Linked DNA regions of Nitratidesulfovibrio vulgaris str. Hildenborough. The protein of the gene in region 2 interacts with the protein of the main gene of each other region in a pairwise test. Links are inferred from orthologs where the notes say so. Each region holds a gene or a part of one and is shown on either strand. Other genes may lie near its edges.

What was found.
Region 1: the proteins of mrdA (region 2) and DVU_RS03005 interact in binary tests that used the Escherichia coli proteins (3 or more experiments, as listed by UniProt). The link is inferred for Nitratidesulfovibrio vulgaris str. Hildenborough from one-to-one orthologs.

Annotation. Positions count from the first base shown.
Region 1 is NC_002937.3:697,270-704,565, forward strand. Bases 2,123-5,154 are described here. They hold DVU_RS03005 (penicillin-binding protein 1A), read right to left. Parts: upstream 4,835-5,154; coding sequence 2,411-4,834; downstream 2,123-2,410. Other genes in these bases: DVU_RS03000 (cupin domain-containing protein), read right to left, coding at 2,123-2,246; DVU_RS03010 (hypothetical protein), read right to left, coding at 4,846-5,154. Outside these bases: DVU_RS02995 (DUF4139 domain-containing protein), read right to left, coding at 1-1,547; more of DVU_RS03000, read right to left, coding at 1,794-2,122; more of DVU_RS03010, read right to left, coding at 5,155-5,412; DVU_RS03015 (ArnT family glycosyltransferase), read right to left, coding at 5,427-7,013. UniProt on the Escherichia coli protein: Cell wall formation. Synthesis of cross-linked peptidoglycan from the lipid intermediates.
Region 2 is NC_002937.3:868,875-876,129, forward strand. Bases 3,002-5,992 are described here. They hold mrdA (penicillin-binding protein 2), read right to left. Parts: upstream 5,396-5,992; coding sequence 3,608-5,395; downstream 3,002-3,607. Other genes in these bases: rodA (rod shape-determining protein RodA), read right to left, coding at 3,002-3,611; DVU_RS03725 (hypothetical protein), read right to left, coding at 5,379-5,849; mreC (rod shape-determining protein MreC), read right to left, coding at 5,856-5,992. Also shown: atpH (ATP synthase F1 subunit delta), read right to left, coding at 1-318; DVU_RS03700 (F0F1 ATP synthase subunit B family protein), read right to left, coding at 315-881; DVU_RS03705 (ATP synthase F0 subunit B), read right to left, coding at 918-1,334; DVU_RS03710 (bactofilin family protein), read right to left, coding at 2,111-2,458; more of rodA, read right to left, coding at 2,496-3,001; more of mreC, read right to left, coding at 5,993-6,770; DVU_RS03735 (rod shape-determining protein), read right to left, coding at 6,772-7,255. UniProt on the Escherichia coli protein: Catalyzes cross-linking of the peptidoglycan cell wall. Responsible for the determination of the rod shape of the cell. Is probably required for lateral peptidoglycan synthesis and maintenance of the correct diameter during lateral and centripetal growth.

The DNA.
Region 1 (7,296 bases), 170 kb from region 2 along the record:
CGCATATCCTCAGGTGCGGTGGCGTCGACCTCGTGGTGGATGGCGGATACCGCACCCGGTGCGACGGTGATGTGCCAGCGCAGCACGGAGTCCTTCTCCTGAGGTTCAGGGGTGGAACGGCGTACCACGGTCACGGCGGTGTCGGTGGTCTGCGGGGCCGGGTCTTCGACGACCACCGCGACGTCGCGGGTGCGACCGTTGCGTATTTCGATGTCCCACGCCCACTGCCGCGTCTGGCGGCGCTCGATGATGCCCGTCTTGCCGCTTTGGGCCTTGAGGGGCTTGAGGCGTGCCGTGACGCGCGGGTCGCTGCCGAAGAAGATGTCGAGACCTGCCCCTACGGCCTCGAAGGGGGCCTCGCCGACGCTGGCCCCGTCCACGAGATGCATGGCCATGCCACGCGGAAAGGCCCGGGCTTCGGCGAGGGTCACATGCGCGGCGAGGTAGGCCGCGGTGTCACGGGCGGGGCGGATGGTGTGGGCGAACGTGGCGGGCCAGTCTTCCGTGGCGAGGGTGACGCGTATGGGGGTTGCGGGCGGCAGGTCGCGGGGGCCCAATGCCCATGTCGAGAAGCTGGCGTGCTCTTCTTCACGTGGTGGCGCGGACATCTTGCCCATGTCCGCCGATGCCGCCTCCATGGCGACCGGTGCGGCGGAACGCATGAGCGTCGGGCCGCTGGCGTGCACCGGGCGAGGACCGATGCGCCACGCGCCCACGGGAGGGGGTTGCAAGCGTCCGTCCGGACGGGCGGAGGCGAGGGTCAGTCGCACATTCTTCCAGTCGAGGTCGGCGGACTGCCGCAGTATGGCCTCCTGCATGAAGACGACCAGCCCCCGGTCGGGACGGGCGTCGAGTCTGTAGGCGGCATCCCAGCCGCAGCCGGTGACGTCGTAGGCGTAACGCACCTCAACCGGTGTGTCCGAAGCGCCCGCGATACGCACCGTGGCGCGCGGGGCATTGTCGCCGCCGCCCACACGGGCGAGTTCATCCTCGGCCCGGGCGAGGTGCCGCGCGGCCTCTTCTTCGCGAAGCGAGAGCGCGTCATGCTCCCCTTGCAGGGCGGTGAAGTGCTTCGCCATCAGTGCGTCGACCCGTTCGAGGTCGGCGGGGGAGACGGTTCCCTTCTGCCCCGCCCCGGCCCACAGGGCCATTCGGGCCTCCACGGCGGCCTTGGTTCCCCTTACCTTGGCGAGGTCCGCGCGGGCCGCGTCACGGCGTTCCATGAGGGCCTTGCGGATGGGCGATGGTGTGGCTGCCACCGTTGCGATGTCGATGCCGAGGACATCGCGGCCGGGGACTTCGACTGTGAGGCTGTCCCCATCGGCGCTGGCTGGCAGGTCGAGGGTCAGTGTGGATGTGGCGTCATCCAGCGGGCGGGGGGGCAGCTTCACGGTCACGGCGACCCGTGCCCCGTCCGGGTAGAGGAGAACCTCTTGTGAGGGAAGGGGCGCGGCGTGTGGTGCCACCGGCAGCGCCAAGCAGATGAGGGCTGCCAGCGTCGCAAGGCGCAACGCGATGCCCGGGATGGTGCCCATAGTGCGTCTCATGTGACCTCCGTTGCGCCTGAAGTGGCGCTAGCTACCCGATAAGCCCTAGCACGGGGGCGGTGTGGAGGACAATGCGCTGCACGTCGCACGAGGCTGGCAATGTCTCAGGGGTGCATGCAACGGACGGGAGGGGATGCGCCGCTTGCTGAACGACTGGCAGGCACCGCAGACCCGGACGACGCATGGCATGACTGTTTCGTGTGGCCGTGCGCCTGCTGCCATGCCACAGTTGCCGCGCAAGGCGGTTCAATCGGTGAGTACGGTGTCGTCGTGGCTGTAGGCGGGACTGCAACAGCAGAGGATGCGCAGGCTGGTGACGCCGGTGTTGCGGATGCTGTGGGGTGTTCCTGGAGGGATGCACACCGTGTCGCCGGGGGCGACGGCGAACACCGCATCGTCCAGCGCCATCTCTCCGTCGCCTTCAAGGACATGATAGAGTTCTTCGGTGCGCGGGTGAGTGTGACGCAGGGTCGCACAGCCGGGGGGGACCTCGGCTTCCGCCAGCGATTGGTTGGCGTTGCCATGCACGGCGGGGTGCATGAGTTCGCGGATGATGGACCCGTCGCGTGTGACATAGGGCGGCGCGTCGTCTCGCGTCGTTCGCAATGCAGGGCGCGCTGGCGTGATGCCCGCGTCTGGCGTGTCTGACGTCTCTTGTCTCTCGTCCCTGTCGGGCTGTTGGGTGGCTTCTGGCTTCATGTCCTCTCTCCGTTCTGCGGGTCGTCTTGCGTGAGACGTGAAGCTGGTGGCGATGCGCCAGAAGGGCAACCAGTTGCGTCGTGGAGAAGGCGGTGGCGTTCCTGGGCGTCCCGGCGATGTATCTGACGACGCCCCACCGTAAGGCGGGGCGTCGTGAGCAGACATCAGTAAAGCTGTTTGAGCAGGTCTTCGCCGCTGCGGACGTCGTCCTCGCCACGTTCCATCGCTTCGCCGCTGGTGGCGGAGGGTTGCGTCCCGAGGATGAAGGGCAGCATGTAGCTTGATGAGGATGACGGCCCCGCGAGCATTCCCGTGCGACCATCCACACGGGCGTAGACGATGCCGGGAGGCATGGTGAAGTCGTCGGGCTGGTACAGGTGGTCGACGCCCTGCCTGTAGGTGACGAAGACGGGCAGCGCCGCACGGCCGCCGGTTTCGAAGCGGCCCATGGGGGCCACCTGATCGTAGCCGATGTAGACGCCTGTCACGAGATAGGGGCTGAAGCCCATGAACCATGCGTCCTTCTCGTCGTTGGTCGTGCCCGTCTTGCCTGCGACGGGGCGGCCCAGCGCCTTGGCACGGGTGGCCGTGCCGTCCTGCACGACCTCTTTCAGCAGGGATGCCATGACGAAGGCGTTCTGCGGCGAGATGGCCTCGCGCAGTTCAGGGTCGCGGCGGTAGAGCGTCTCGCCCCATGCGTCCTTGATCTCGACGATCATGCGCGGGGTCGAGACCCGGCCCTCGTTGGCGAAGGCGGTGTAGGCCTGCGCCATGTTCAGCGGCGATACGGCCACGGCCCCGAGGCTGACGGAGAGTTCGTTGGGGAAATGCGGTTCGAGGCCGAGTGCCTTGGCGCGTTCGATGATGGCGGGGATGCCTATCTGCTGCGCCACGCGGATGGTGCACAGGTTGCGCGACTTGGCGAGGGCCGTCCGCAGCAGCATGGGGCCTGCGAAGTTGCCTTCGAAGTTCTCCGGGCGCCACACCTTGTCGGTGTACTCGTTGATGTAGACGACAGGCGCGTCCAGCACCACGGACCCGGCGGTGAAGCCGTTGTCGAGCGCGGCGGAGTAGACGATGGGCTTGAACGACGAACCCGGCTGGCGTCGTGCCTGCGTGGCGCGGTTGAACTGGCTGTCGGTGAAGCTGTAGCCGCCCACGAGGGCCACCACGTCGCCGGTCTGGGGTTCGATGGAGACGATGGCGCCCTGTACGTCCGGGTACTGTTCAAGGGCAAGCTGCACCACGCCGCCGCGCGACACGAGGGCGGGATTGTACGATGTGGCGTTGCCGGCGGGGCCGAGGCCAGAGACCCACACCACGTCGCCTTCTTCAAGCACCTTGCGGGCGTCCTTCACGGGTGCGGCGCCTTCGGGGGCCACGCGGATGTTGGGGGTGCGGCACCATGTCATGGTCTTCACGTCGATGAAGCCGCGGTACTGCCCGAGGCGCACCTCCGCCCCCTGTGCCACCACCTTGGTGACGAGGGCGCGTGCCCATCCGCCACCGGCGAGGGCGTCGGGGGTGAAGTTCTCCTGCTGGAGGAATCCGGCGTACTCCGTCGGCTTGAGCTTCTGTAACGGGCCGCGCCAGCCATGACGGCGTGTGGCGGATTCGAGCCCTTCGCGCAGGGCACGTTCGGCGGCAATCTGGTGTTCGGGCATCATGGCGGTGGTCACCTGAAGGCCCGCTTCGTACACTGCGTCCTCGCCGTAGCGGTCTATCTTGAGGCCGAGGCGGTGCACATTGTCTTCGCTGAAGAAGTCGATGAGCTGGCGTCGCACCTCTTCCACATACCACGCCCCCGCGCGGCCGATGCTCTCGTCCATGCTCTTGTAGACGAGGGGCTCGTGAACGGCGGCTTCGTGTTCCTCCCGGGAAATCCAGCCCAGTTCGAACATCCGGCGCAGCACGTACAGCTGGCGCTGCTTGGTGGCTTCGGGGTCGCGGAAGGGGTTGTACTTGGAGGGAGCCTGCGGCAGCCCGCCGAGCACGGCGCATTCGGCTATGGAGAGTTCGTTGACATGTTTGCCGAAATAGGTGCGGGCGGCACTCTCGACGCCATAGGCACCGCCGCCGAGGTATATCTGGTTGAGATAGATGGTGAGTATCTCGTCCTTGGTCAGGTAGCGCTCGAGGCGGTAGGCTAGAATGGCCTCCTTGATCTTGCGCTCGTAGCTGCGTTCGGAAGAGAGCAGCAGACGTTTGACGATCTGCTGCGTGATGGTGCTGCCACCCTGCTTGATGGAACCCGCCTGCAGATTCTTGATGAAGGCGCGCCCTATGGCCACGGGGTCGATGCCGTCATGCCTGTAGAAGCTGTCGTCCTCTGCGGCGAGAAAGGCCATGGGCAGACGCGCGGGCATGTCGCCAAGAGCCACGAGAAAGCGCTTTTCGCGGAAGAACTGCGCCATGACGCTTCCGTCGCGGGCCTGTACCACGGTGACCTGCGGGGGCCGGTAGTCGGCGATGCGTGTGAAGCTGGGCAGGTCGCGTGAGGCCCACATGACCATGATGACAGCGAGTGACGCGCCGATGGCGACACCGGCGACGACAAGAATGCACAGGGTAAGCAGCGTCTTTTTCATGGCGAAGGGCGTTACAGCGTTTCGCCGTTCTCGTCCAGAGGCGGCAGGCCCCATGCCAGCCGGAGTCTTCCGGCCAGTCTACGGACGTCACGGGCGGTGAAGTTCATGAGGGCGAGGCATCCGGGCACGGTACGTCCCTCGCGGACGGCGACGCAACCGGATGGCGTGAAGATGGCGATGCGCCCGCCCTGCAACCAGAAAGGAAAGACGAGACAGTACCACGGACGTACTTCGCGCGGGAGGGTGCAACCTTCTGGGCCGAGAAAGGCGCAGTTGCCCTTGGCGTCCACGGCAAGCCGCAGATGGAATCCGTGCGGGGGGAACAGTCTCTCTATCTCGCGGGCCTCGCCGGGGAAGAGCCGGATGAGGTTGTCCACGAAGGGGCGGGTGTTGGGTTCGGTGGCGAAACCGCCCCGTTTGTCGCAGTGGTCGACGATGCGCTCCCACTCCGACCGCGAGACGGGAAAGCACAGCGACGCGTCGGTGGGGTCGATGGTGCAGCAGGTCGCACCTGCCATGCCGCAACGCTGGCAGGGCGCGGGCGATGCGTCGTGCGTGGTGCTGTGCGGCATGTCCATCGATGAGGCCCCCTTTAGAACGACCTGAAACTCCGGCGCGGCCACTCGCCATTGAAGCCGCGCAGGACGATGACGGTGAAGACCCGTCCCGGTGCCCCGTGATGCGTCGACTGGTAGCGGTACAGTTCCGCAGAGTCGAACATCTCGAGCAGTTCGCGCGGCACGCTCGTCCCGTCGCGGCGGACGAAGACCGCGTCCCAGCCCACCTTGTCGGCGGGTGAGGGCCACAGGTCGTACTGGCTCATGCGCCGGCCGAAGTCGGCGCAGAAGGTGAACGGTTTGCCGGGTACGTAGAACGCGAGTTCGGCCGTGATGTCGTAGGCGTCGGAGAAGAAGAACACCCTGTCAGGGTGTGGCAGCCCGTGCCGTACCCTGTCGAGTTCACGCCCGAGGTCCTCCCATCCCTTCAGCCGTGCGGCCGGGTTGAGCGAGGCGGGCAAGGGCAGGGTGTTCTGGAAATGTGCGGCGGCGAACAGACAGGCGCCCAGTGTGAACCATAGCGGCACGAGGCGCCGCCAGCGCGGTGCACCGAGGCCGTCAAGCAGGCGTTCAACCCCGGCGGCGGCAAGGATGATGCCGCCCACATAGCTCATGGCGGGCCAGTTGGGGTAGATGCGGGTGTGCAGACTCCATAGCGTGATGACGCCCCATAGCGGCATGAAGGCACAGAACAGCAATGACGACTGGCGTACGGCCTCTTCGCGGCCCGCCGCCTCTGCAGGTTCGCCGGGAGGGACGACGCCCGTCCAGGCGATGCGCAGCGAACGCCATGCCATGCCCAGCATGAGCAGCAACCACCATGGTGTGGCAACGCCCAGTTGCGCGCCGAGGTGTTCCGGCAGTCTGTCCAGTCGCAGAAAGGCCTTGCTGGCCTTGCCGGTGACCCCGGCGAGGGTGCCCACGTGCTTGAACCCCACCCAGTCGTTCTGGGCGTTCCATAGCAGGATGGGCAACATGCCGCAGGCCGCGCCCGCAAGGCAGGCGCACACGACACGCAAGGCGACCCCTTGCGGCAGCAGTCTCTGCCGGTGCAACAGCCACATGTGCAGGCAGGCGATGGCCGCCACGGCGAGCATCATGTACTTGGCCAGTACGCCGACAGCCATGCACATGGCGAGAAGGAGATAGGGTGCTGTGGCGCGCGGTGTGCGCGTGGCCGCGTGGATGCACAGTAGAGCCCCCAGCCAGCACAGCAGCAGCGGGCCGTCGGTGGTCATGAGCACCCCCGCCACCATGAACAGGGGGGTGGTGTTGGCTACGCCGAGGGTGAGCAGGGCGAGGCGGGGCCTGCCGAAGAGCCTGCCCACGCCGAGAAAGAGCATGACCTGCGCCAGTGCCGAACCTGCCAGTGCGCCGAACCGGACACCGAGTTCCGTGTCGCCGAACACGCCAGTCCACATCCCGATGAGCCATGCGATGAGCGGGCCCTTGGAGTAGTACGAGAGTTGCAGCCGCCGGGTCCAGTCCCAGTACTGGGCCTCGTCCTGCACGAGGTCGAGTTGCCCTGACGCGACGAACCAGAAGCGGACGAGCGTGGTGATGGTGATGATGGTCGCGGCGTAGAGCGTGTAGTGCCGGAGATTGTGGTGGTGTTCGCGCACAGAAGACCTCGCGTTGGGATGCCCGGATGTTACCCGCCGCTTGTGCGCCTGTCCAGACGCTACCCCCGCGGTGTCGCGGCCCGGGGATGGCGCTGCTTGCACGGCGACATGTGATGTGGTCGATGAGGCGCGGGGGATCATGGGGCCTGTGGTCTGCGGGGCCTCGACGGTGGTGTGCGGGGGGCAAGACCCATGGTTAACGCGGACGATACGGGCTGTGCAGCACAGTGCCATGCGCAAGGCCGACGGGCAGGCTAGACCACGACCATGCTAGCCCTCGGGT
Region 2 (7,255 bases):
GGCATCGAGAAGAATTCCGTAGTACGCCTGAATATCCTGGATGAAGGCAAGGCGTTCACGGTCCGCAAGCAAAAGGCAGAAGTTGCGGACGGTGGGGCAGACCTTGAGTTTGTCCAGAAGCTTCGCAATGACGTTGCGCTTCTCATCCGGGGTGAAGACCGGGTTGCGGAACATCCTTACGAGTTCAGGCGCGGTCTCAAGAGTTCCGGCAAGAGCAGCGAGGTCGTTGCCGAACGTCTCGAGGTCCGAGAGTCCCGACTTCTTGCCCAGGGCAAACAGCGCCCGGGCATATCTCCGTGCGACGATGTTGCCGGTCAATTGAGCACCACCTTGGTTAAGTATTTGTCGATGAGCTTTTCGTGCTCGTTGGCCGTGAGCTTTTCAGCCAGCAGCTTCTCGGCGGCAACGATGATCTCGTCGGCCATCTGGGCGCGCATGGCGTCGATGGCAGCCTTGATTTCGTTGTCGGCGGTACGCTTGGCCTGCTCGGTGATGAGCGACGCGGACTTCTCGGCCTTATCGATGATAGCGGCCTTGATGTTTTCGCCCTGAGCACGGTAGTCGGCCAGAATGGCCTGACGTTCGCTCTCAAGGTTCGCGATGCGACGCTCGACCTCTGCAAGCTGCTTCTTGGCTTCGGTCTTACGGGTTTCGAGATCGTTGAGCTCCTGCTCGATGCCCTGGCGACGTCCGGTGAAGAAGCCCACTATCTTCTTGCCGGCCGCCTTCCAGATGATCCCTGCGAAAATGACGAAGTTGACGACGCGGAACGCGAAGTTACCCCAGTCGGGGCCGTGTCCGCTGTCGCCGGAGGCATAGGCCATGCTCGCAAAGAAAAGCGTCATGGCTCCTGCCGCTGCCGTGATTTTCAGCCCTTTCAATGCCCAACCCTCCTTGCTGTGCGCTCGGTGCGCTGGTTATCCGAGGACCTTAGCAGTAGCCTTGGCGGCGAGGGCACCCACCTGGCTCCTGAGGCTGTCCATGGCCGTGGCGACCTGGGCGGACACATCGGCGCGGGCCTTGAGCAGATAGTCCTGTGCCTCCTTGTTGGCGGCAAGAACGATATCATGCTCGCGGGCCTGCCCCGCTGCCCTCGCCAGTTCGCGTTCGGAAGCGGCTTCCGAACGTGCCTGTGCGAGGATTGCCTCATAGTTCTTGATCTTGGCCTCGGCCTGGCCGGAAAACTGCTCGGACTCTCCGAGCAGCCCCGCCATCTTGTCCTGCCGCTGCTTGATGATCTCCCGAACCGGACGGATCAGGAGAGCGTTGAGCACGACCAGCGTGACAAGAAAGTTCACCAGCTGGAATAGCATTGTGATGTTTAAATCGATCATGCCTGCTCCCTAGGTGAGGTTGTGAATTAAAGCTCAAAGTCGGATTGGCTTTAGCTGTTTTCAACCCTTGTGTCAAAAGCTTTTTTCTTTGCATTCGCTTCTTTGCGACCATTTTCAAGGCGCAAGTGTGCGGTATGGTGATGTAAAATCACACAAGTCCCGCGAGGCACCCAAAAAGACGTCTTTGCCTGTTCGTACTTTATTGCAGCTATCCGATCTCACTGATGTTATTGTTTGAGAGAACACTCAATTCTGGGCCGCTTGCATCAGTCCGCGCTCGAAATGCCATTTCGGAACGCCTTCATTCCATAGCCGGGGTGCAGATGAAAAAAAAGCCCGTCTAACCGACGGGCGTGACGAATGCGAATGTGCTTGTTTTCGGGCTTCGCCGGGTGGGCTCGCGTGTCGCTGCCCGGCGTGATGCTGCCGTATCCCAAGGGGACGTGCCCTTTGCCGTACCTGCCGGATTCTCTGAAAGGCCTCGGTGATAAGAGGGGAATCCCGTAAAATCCTTAGGGCGTATGCCGCAAAGCGTGTCTTGCCATTGACACGCCACGCAGGGAGGATGGGGCAAACGCGACCATGACTGCGCCTGCATACGCTCATACCCTGATGAGTGGGGTTAAAAGGGCCTACAGCGGGTTTCCGTGGTCATATGCGAGAGTGTGTGCGAAGCGGGGGCTTCGCGTCTCCTGAGGCCTTCTGGGGCTGTTCGCGGCCTTGCTGCCAAAGAGCGCCATGCCGGGACAGGTGGTTCTTTCTGGCTATAGTCGAGCTTACTGTGCGGTGGCGGTGCTGTCTGCACCCATGTGCACTTCGCCCTCGATGCGGGCACCGTCTTCCATGATGAGCGCAGGTGTGCGGATGGTGCCGTTGATGATGCCGGTCTTGTGGATGACGATCTTACGTGTCGCTGTCACCTCTCCGTTGACGGTACCGCTGAGCACGAGTTGGCCCACATTGAGCGTGCCGTCGATGATGGCGTCGGTGCCGACGATGAGTGTGCCGTCGGACGTGATCTCGCCGGTGAATGTACCGTCGATGCGCACTGCACCCTGAAAGTTGAGCTGTCCTTGGTAGCGGGTTCCCGAACCGAGGAAGGCGTTGATTTCATCTTTGCTCATCACTGGCTCCTGATGTGTGTTTGCAGCGGCAGAACGGCTAGTTGGTCTTGAAGACGAAGCGTCGCATGGAGACGTTGAGAACGAGTCCGATGAGGGAGAAATTGACCAGTGTGGCACTGCCCCCATAACTGATGAAGGGTAGCGGGATGCCCACGACCGGCATGATGCCGACGACCATTCCCGTGTTGATGAGAATCTGCCAGAAGAAGTAGAAGAATACACCTGCTGCCAGCGTGCTGCCGAACCTGTCCTTGGCGTCGCGCGCGGTGTTGAAGATGCTCAGCAGGAAAAGGCTGAACAGGGCAAGCAGGGCGACGCAGCCGACAAATCCCCACTCCTCCCCGAAGACGGCGACGGCGAAGTCGGTATGCTTTTCCGGCAGGAAGCGCAGCTGGCTCTGTGTGCCCCCCAGAAAGCCTTTCCCCCATAACTCACCGGAACCGATGGCAATCTGTGACTGGATGATGTGGTATCCCGCGCCAAGGGGGTCGTTCTGCGGATCGAGGAACGTGAGAATACGCTGCTTCTGGTAGTCGTGCAGGCAGAACCAGCCTAGCGGGAGAAGGGGAGGGACCACGGCAAGGCAGACCTTGAGCACGCGCCACTGGATGCCGTGGTAGAGGATCATGCCGCCGAGAAGCAGCAGGAGATTCAGGGTCGTGCCGAGGTCGGGCTGGATGACGATGAAGGCGGCAGGCACCAGTCCCACGCCCAGCACCTTGAAGAGCTCGGTCCAGTTGAGGGAGTTCTTGTCGCCCGAAAGGAGACGCGCTCCGAGGATGAGGATGCTGATTTTCGCGATTTCGCTTGGTTGCAGGTTGAACAGGCCGAATGACAACCAGCGCCGCGCCCCGTAGATGACCTTGCCGAAGGGCGGAACACATGCCAGCAGGAGGACCGTCAGGATGAAGATGGGCCATGCAAGGCTTTTGAGATGCCTGTAATCGAAAAGCATGAAGGTGATCATGCCGCCTAGGCCGATGAGTCCCCACACCAGCTGCTTCTGGTAGAACGACGAGACTTCGATGCCGTCTTCGATGCGGACGCCGCTGGCAGAGTACAGGTTGGCCGCCCCGACGCAGAACAGGATGAAAGTGAAGGCCAGAAGCCCCCAGTTCATATGCGTGATGAGCCGTCTGTCGATGGGTGTCATGGTCTGTACTCCCCGAAAAGCTTGTCGTACACACGCTTCACGACAGGTCCGGCAGCCGAGCCGCCATGCCCTCCATGTTCGAGCATGCATACCACCACGTAGCGCTTGCCATCCTTCTCGCCCCAAGAGGCCATCCATGCGTGGTCGCGGTGCTCGTAGGCCATCTGTTCGACCTTGAGCCGCTCCTCACCGACAATCCTGACGACCTGCGCCGTGCCCGTCTTGCCGCCGAGTACCGCATCGGGGCGTCGAAGCACCTTGGCGGTTCCTGCGTCCGTGGCGACAGTCAGGCGCATGGCTTCCATGACAAGTTTGCGACCTTGCGTGGTCATGGGGGTCGTGCCCTTGACGATCGTCGGCTCGTCGAGAAGCAGGCTCGGTTTCAGCAGTTTGCCGCCGTTCATCAGGGATGAGACGAAAACCGCCACCTGAACCGGAGTGACCAGCGTGAACCCCTGTCCTATCGAGACGTTCAGGGTTTCCCCACGGTGCCAGGGTTCACCGAACCGTCTGCGCTTCCACGACTTGGAGGGGACTAGCCCCGATTTCTCATGTGGCAGGTCGATGCCTGTGGGAGCCCCGAATCCGCAGGCCTTGGCGAACTGTTCGAGCTTGTCGATGCCGAGTCGCTCGGCCATCTGGTAGTAGTAGACGTCGCATGATTCGATGAGCGAACGCATCATGTCCACCGACCCGTGCCCGCCCTTTTTCCAGCACCGGAATGTCTGGCGGCCCAGTTGCACGGCCCCGTTGCAGTAGACGGTCTCGGAGGGGGAGATGCCTTCGTTGAGGATCATTCCTGTCATCATCAGCTTCCAGACCGACCCCGGAGGGTAGACACTCTGTATGATCCGGTTCTGCAACGGGTGGCGCGGGTTGTCGCGGAGGGCTACCCAGTCCTTCTGGCTGAGGCCTGCGGCGAAGGCGTTGTTGTCGAACGAGGGGGACGTGACGAGCGCCAGCAGCTTTCCGGAGTCGGGGTCCATGACCACCAGCCCCCCGGCCTGGCCTTCGAAGGCGTCCCAGGCTGCCTGTTGTATTCCAGCGTCAAGGCTCAGCTCGATGTTCTCGCCGCTCTCAGGTTGCTCGACGAGCTTGCGGTTGAGGTTGCGCCCGAGGACGTCGACCTCGATCTGGTATTGCCCCTTGTGACCGCGCAGGCGTTGTTCGAGTACGAGCTCAAGACCCTGTTTGCCGACGAAGTCGCCGAGACTGAGCCCTTTGTCGTTCTCAAGCTCCTGTTCGTTCGCTTCTGCCACGTACCCGAGGATGTGCGCGAAGAGAGGTCCTTGCGGGTAGTTGCGTTTCGAGCGGGTGATGATCTCCAGCCCCGGCCAGTGGATGATCTCCGATTCGATACGGGCAAGCAGGTCGAAGGGCATGTCGGAGATGAGCAATAGCGGTTCGAAGGGCTTCACGCGCTGTCTGTCCTGATTGAACTTGGCGGTGAGCTTCTCGACCGGGGTGGCTGTCCATTGCGACACCTGCGCGAGTGTCGCCGGAATGTCGCGGCAGTCCTCACGGATGAGTGCAAGCCCGAAAGCGGGCCTGTTCTCGGCAAGCAGCGCACCTTGCCGGTCACGGATAAGCCCGCGTGAGGCGTAGATGCGTTCCTGTCTGAGGCGGTTGTCCTGCGCTAGACGGGCGTACTCCTCCCCACGGTGAATCTGCAGGTACCAGAAGCGCACCACGAACAGGAAGAAGAGAAACCCCACAAGGCCCTGCAACAGAAGCAGGCCGGAACGGGGCGGCTGGAAACCTTCCGGGTCAAAGTGGATGTGCATCGGGGACGAACCTTCGGCGCAGTTCGAGGGCTGCGCGCCATGTGGGGGGAATGAAGAGCGCCTGAAGGATGCTTTCGTCCATGAGCTGCCGCAACGGGAGTTCCAGGTTCTGCAACGATGCCATCATGTCGCTGATGAGGTAGTGCACCAGTCCCAGACAGGCGCTGAGCAGAAAGACGAATACGAAGTTCTCGACTTCGAAGAGCCAGCGCCCCATGTAGAAGAGGGCGATGGTCGCCCCGTACCAGAGCAGGGTCGACCCGAACGCCAGCGTTCCCATGCCCTCCTGAAGGAGGATGATGGTGGGCAGAAGCCATAGCAGACGGGTGAGTCGTCCTTCCTGTAGTGCGATGATGAGCCCGATGACAAGCGCATCGATACCCGGCAGTAGCAACTGCATCCAGATGCCCACCACGAGAAAGGTCATCCACCATAACGCGTCGCGTGGCGACATGGCGGCCTACCGGGGTTTGCGCGCCTGTGTGGCGGGCGCGGGCTGCGTTTGGGGCTGTGCCGTGCCGTTGGAGGCGTGCACGGGAGCCTGCTGCAGGGCGTATCGTGCAGGAGGCCGCTGCATGAGCAGGACCTCTTCAAGGGATTCGAAGTCGACGAGGGGGGCTGCGAGAACCCCCTGGAACATGGAGAGGTCGGGAGGCGTGACGGTGATGACCCGGGCTACAGGCAGACCCTTGGGAAAGGCCCCGTCGAGTCCCGAGGTCACGAGGATTTCGCCTTCATCAAGTTTGGCGTTGACGGCGACATAGCGCACCTCGAGCGGATTGCCTGGGCCACCGCCCACGAGCACTCCCTGCGTGCGGTTGTCGTGGCTGATGACGGAGACGCGGCTGCCGGAATCCACAAGAAGGAGCACAGAGGCTGTATGTGGCCCGGAACGCAACACGCGTCCGACAACACCGAGATGCGTGGCGACGGGAGTACCGGGGGCCGCTCCCGTGAAGTAGCCGTGGTCGATGGTGATGGTGTCGAGAACCCCTTGCGGCCCCAGACGCGAGGCCAGTACCCGGGCTCCCACGGCCTGCCAGTCGTCGGGGGGGGCGAGGGTCAGCAGTTGGCGCAGGCGTGAAAGTTCCGCCCGGTCTTCGGCGTATTGCGCCAGTTGTCTGCTGGTGACTTCCAGTTGCGCCTTGAGACGGTCGTGGTCTTCACGCACTCCGACGAGGTTGATGTAATGATCCCAGAAGGTGACGACACGGTCGTGCGCCCAGAGGGCAGGACGCAGCACGGCACCCACGACCTCGAGGCCGGTGTTGTCGGCCAGGCGGTCGAGGGTGCCCGTGCGCTGGTTCCACGAATAGAGGCCGAGGTACAGAAAAAGGATCGGTACCAGCAGCAGGATGACGCGCTTGGGAGTCACGTTAATCTATGCAGACCTCTTTGAGGATGTGCAGATTGTCGAGTGCCTTGCCGGTGCCGACGACAACCGTGGAAAGCGGGTCGTCCACTACGGTGATGGGCAGCGACGTCTCTTCACGAAGCAGCTGGTCGAGCCCCTTGAGGAGCGCGCCACCGCCGGTGAGCACGATGCCCCGGTCGACGATGTCGGCTGCGAGTTCGGGCGGCGTCTGTTCGAGGGCGATGCGAACCGCCTGCACGATGCTGTCCACCTGTTCGGAGATGGCCTTGCGGACCTCCTCCGACGTGATGATGATGTTCTGCGGAATGCCGGTGACGAGGTCGCGGCCCTTCACCTCAAGCTGGTGCTCGGGGTCGAGAGGGTAGGCGGAAGCGATCTTGATCTTGATCTCCTCTGCCGTGGATTCGCCGATGAGCATGTTGTACTTGCGCTTCACGTGGGTCATGATGGCTTCATCCATCTTGTCGCCGCCCACGCGCACGGAG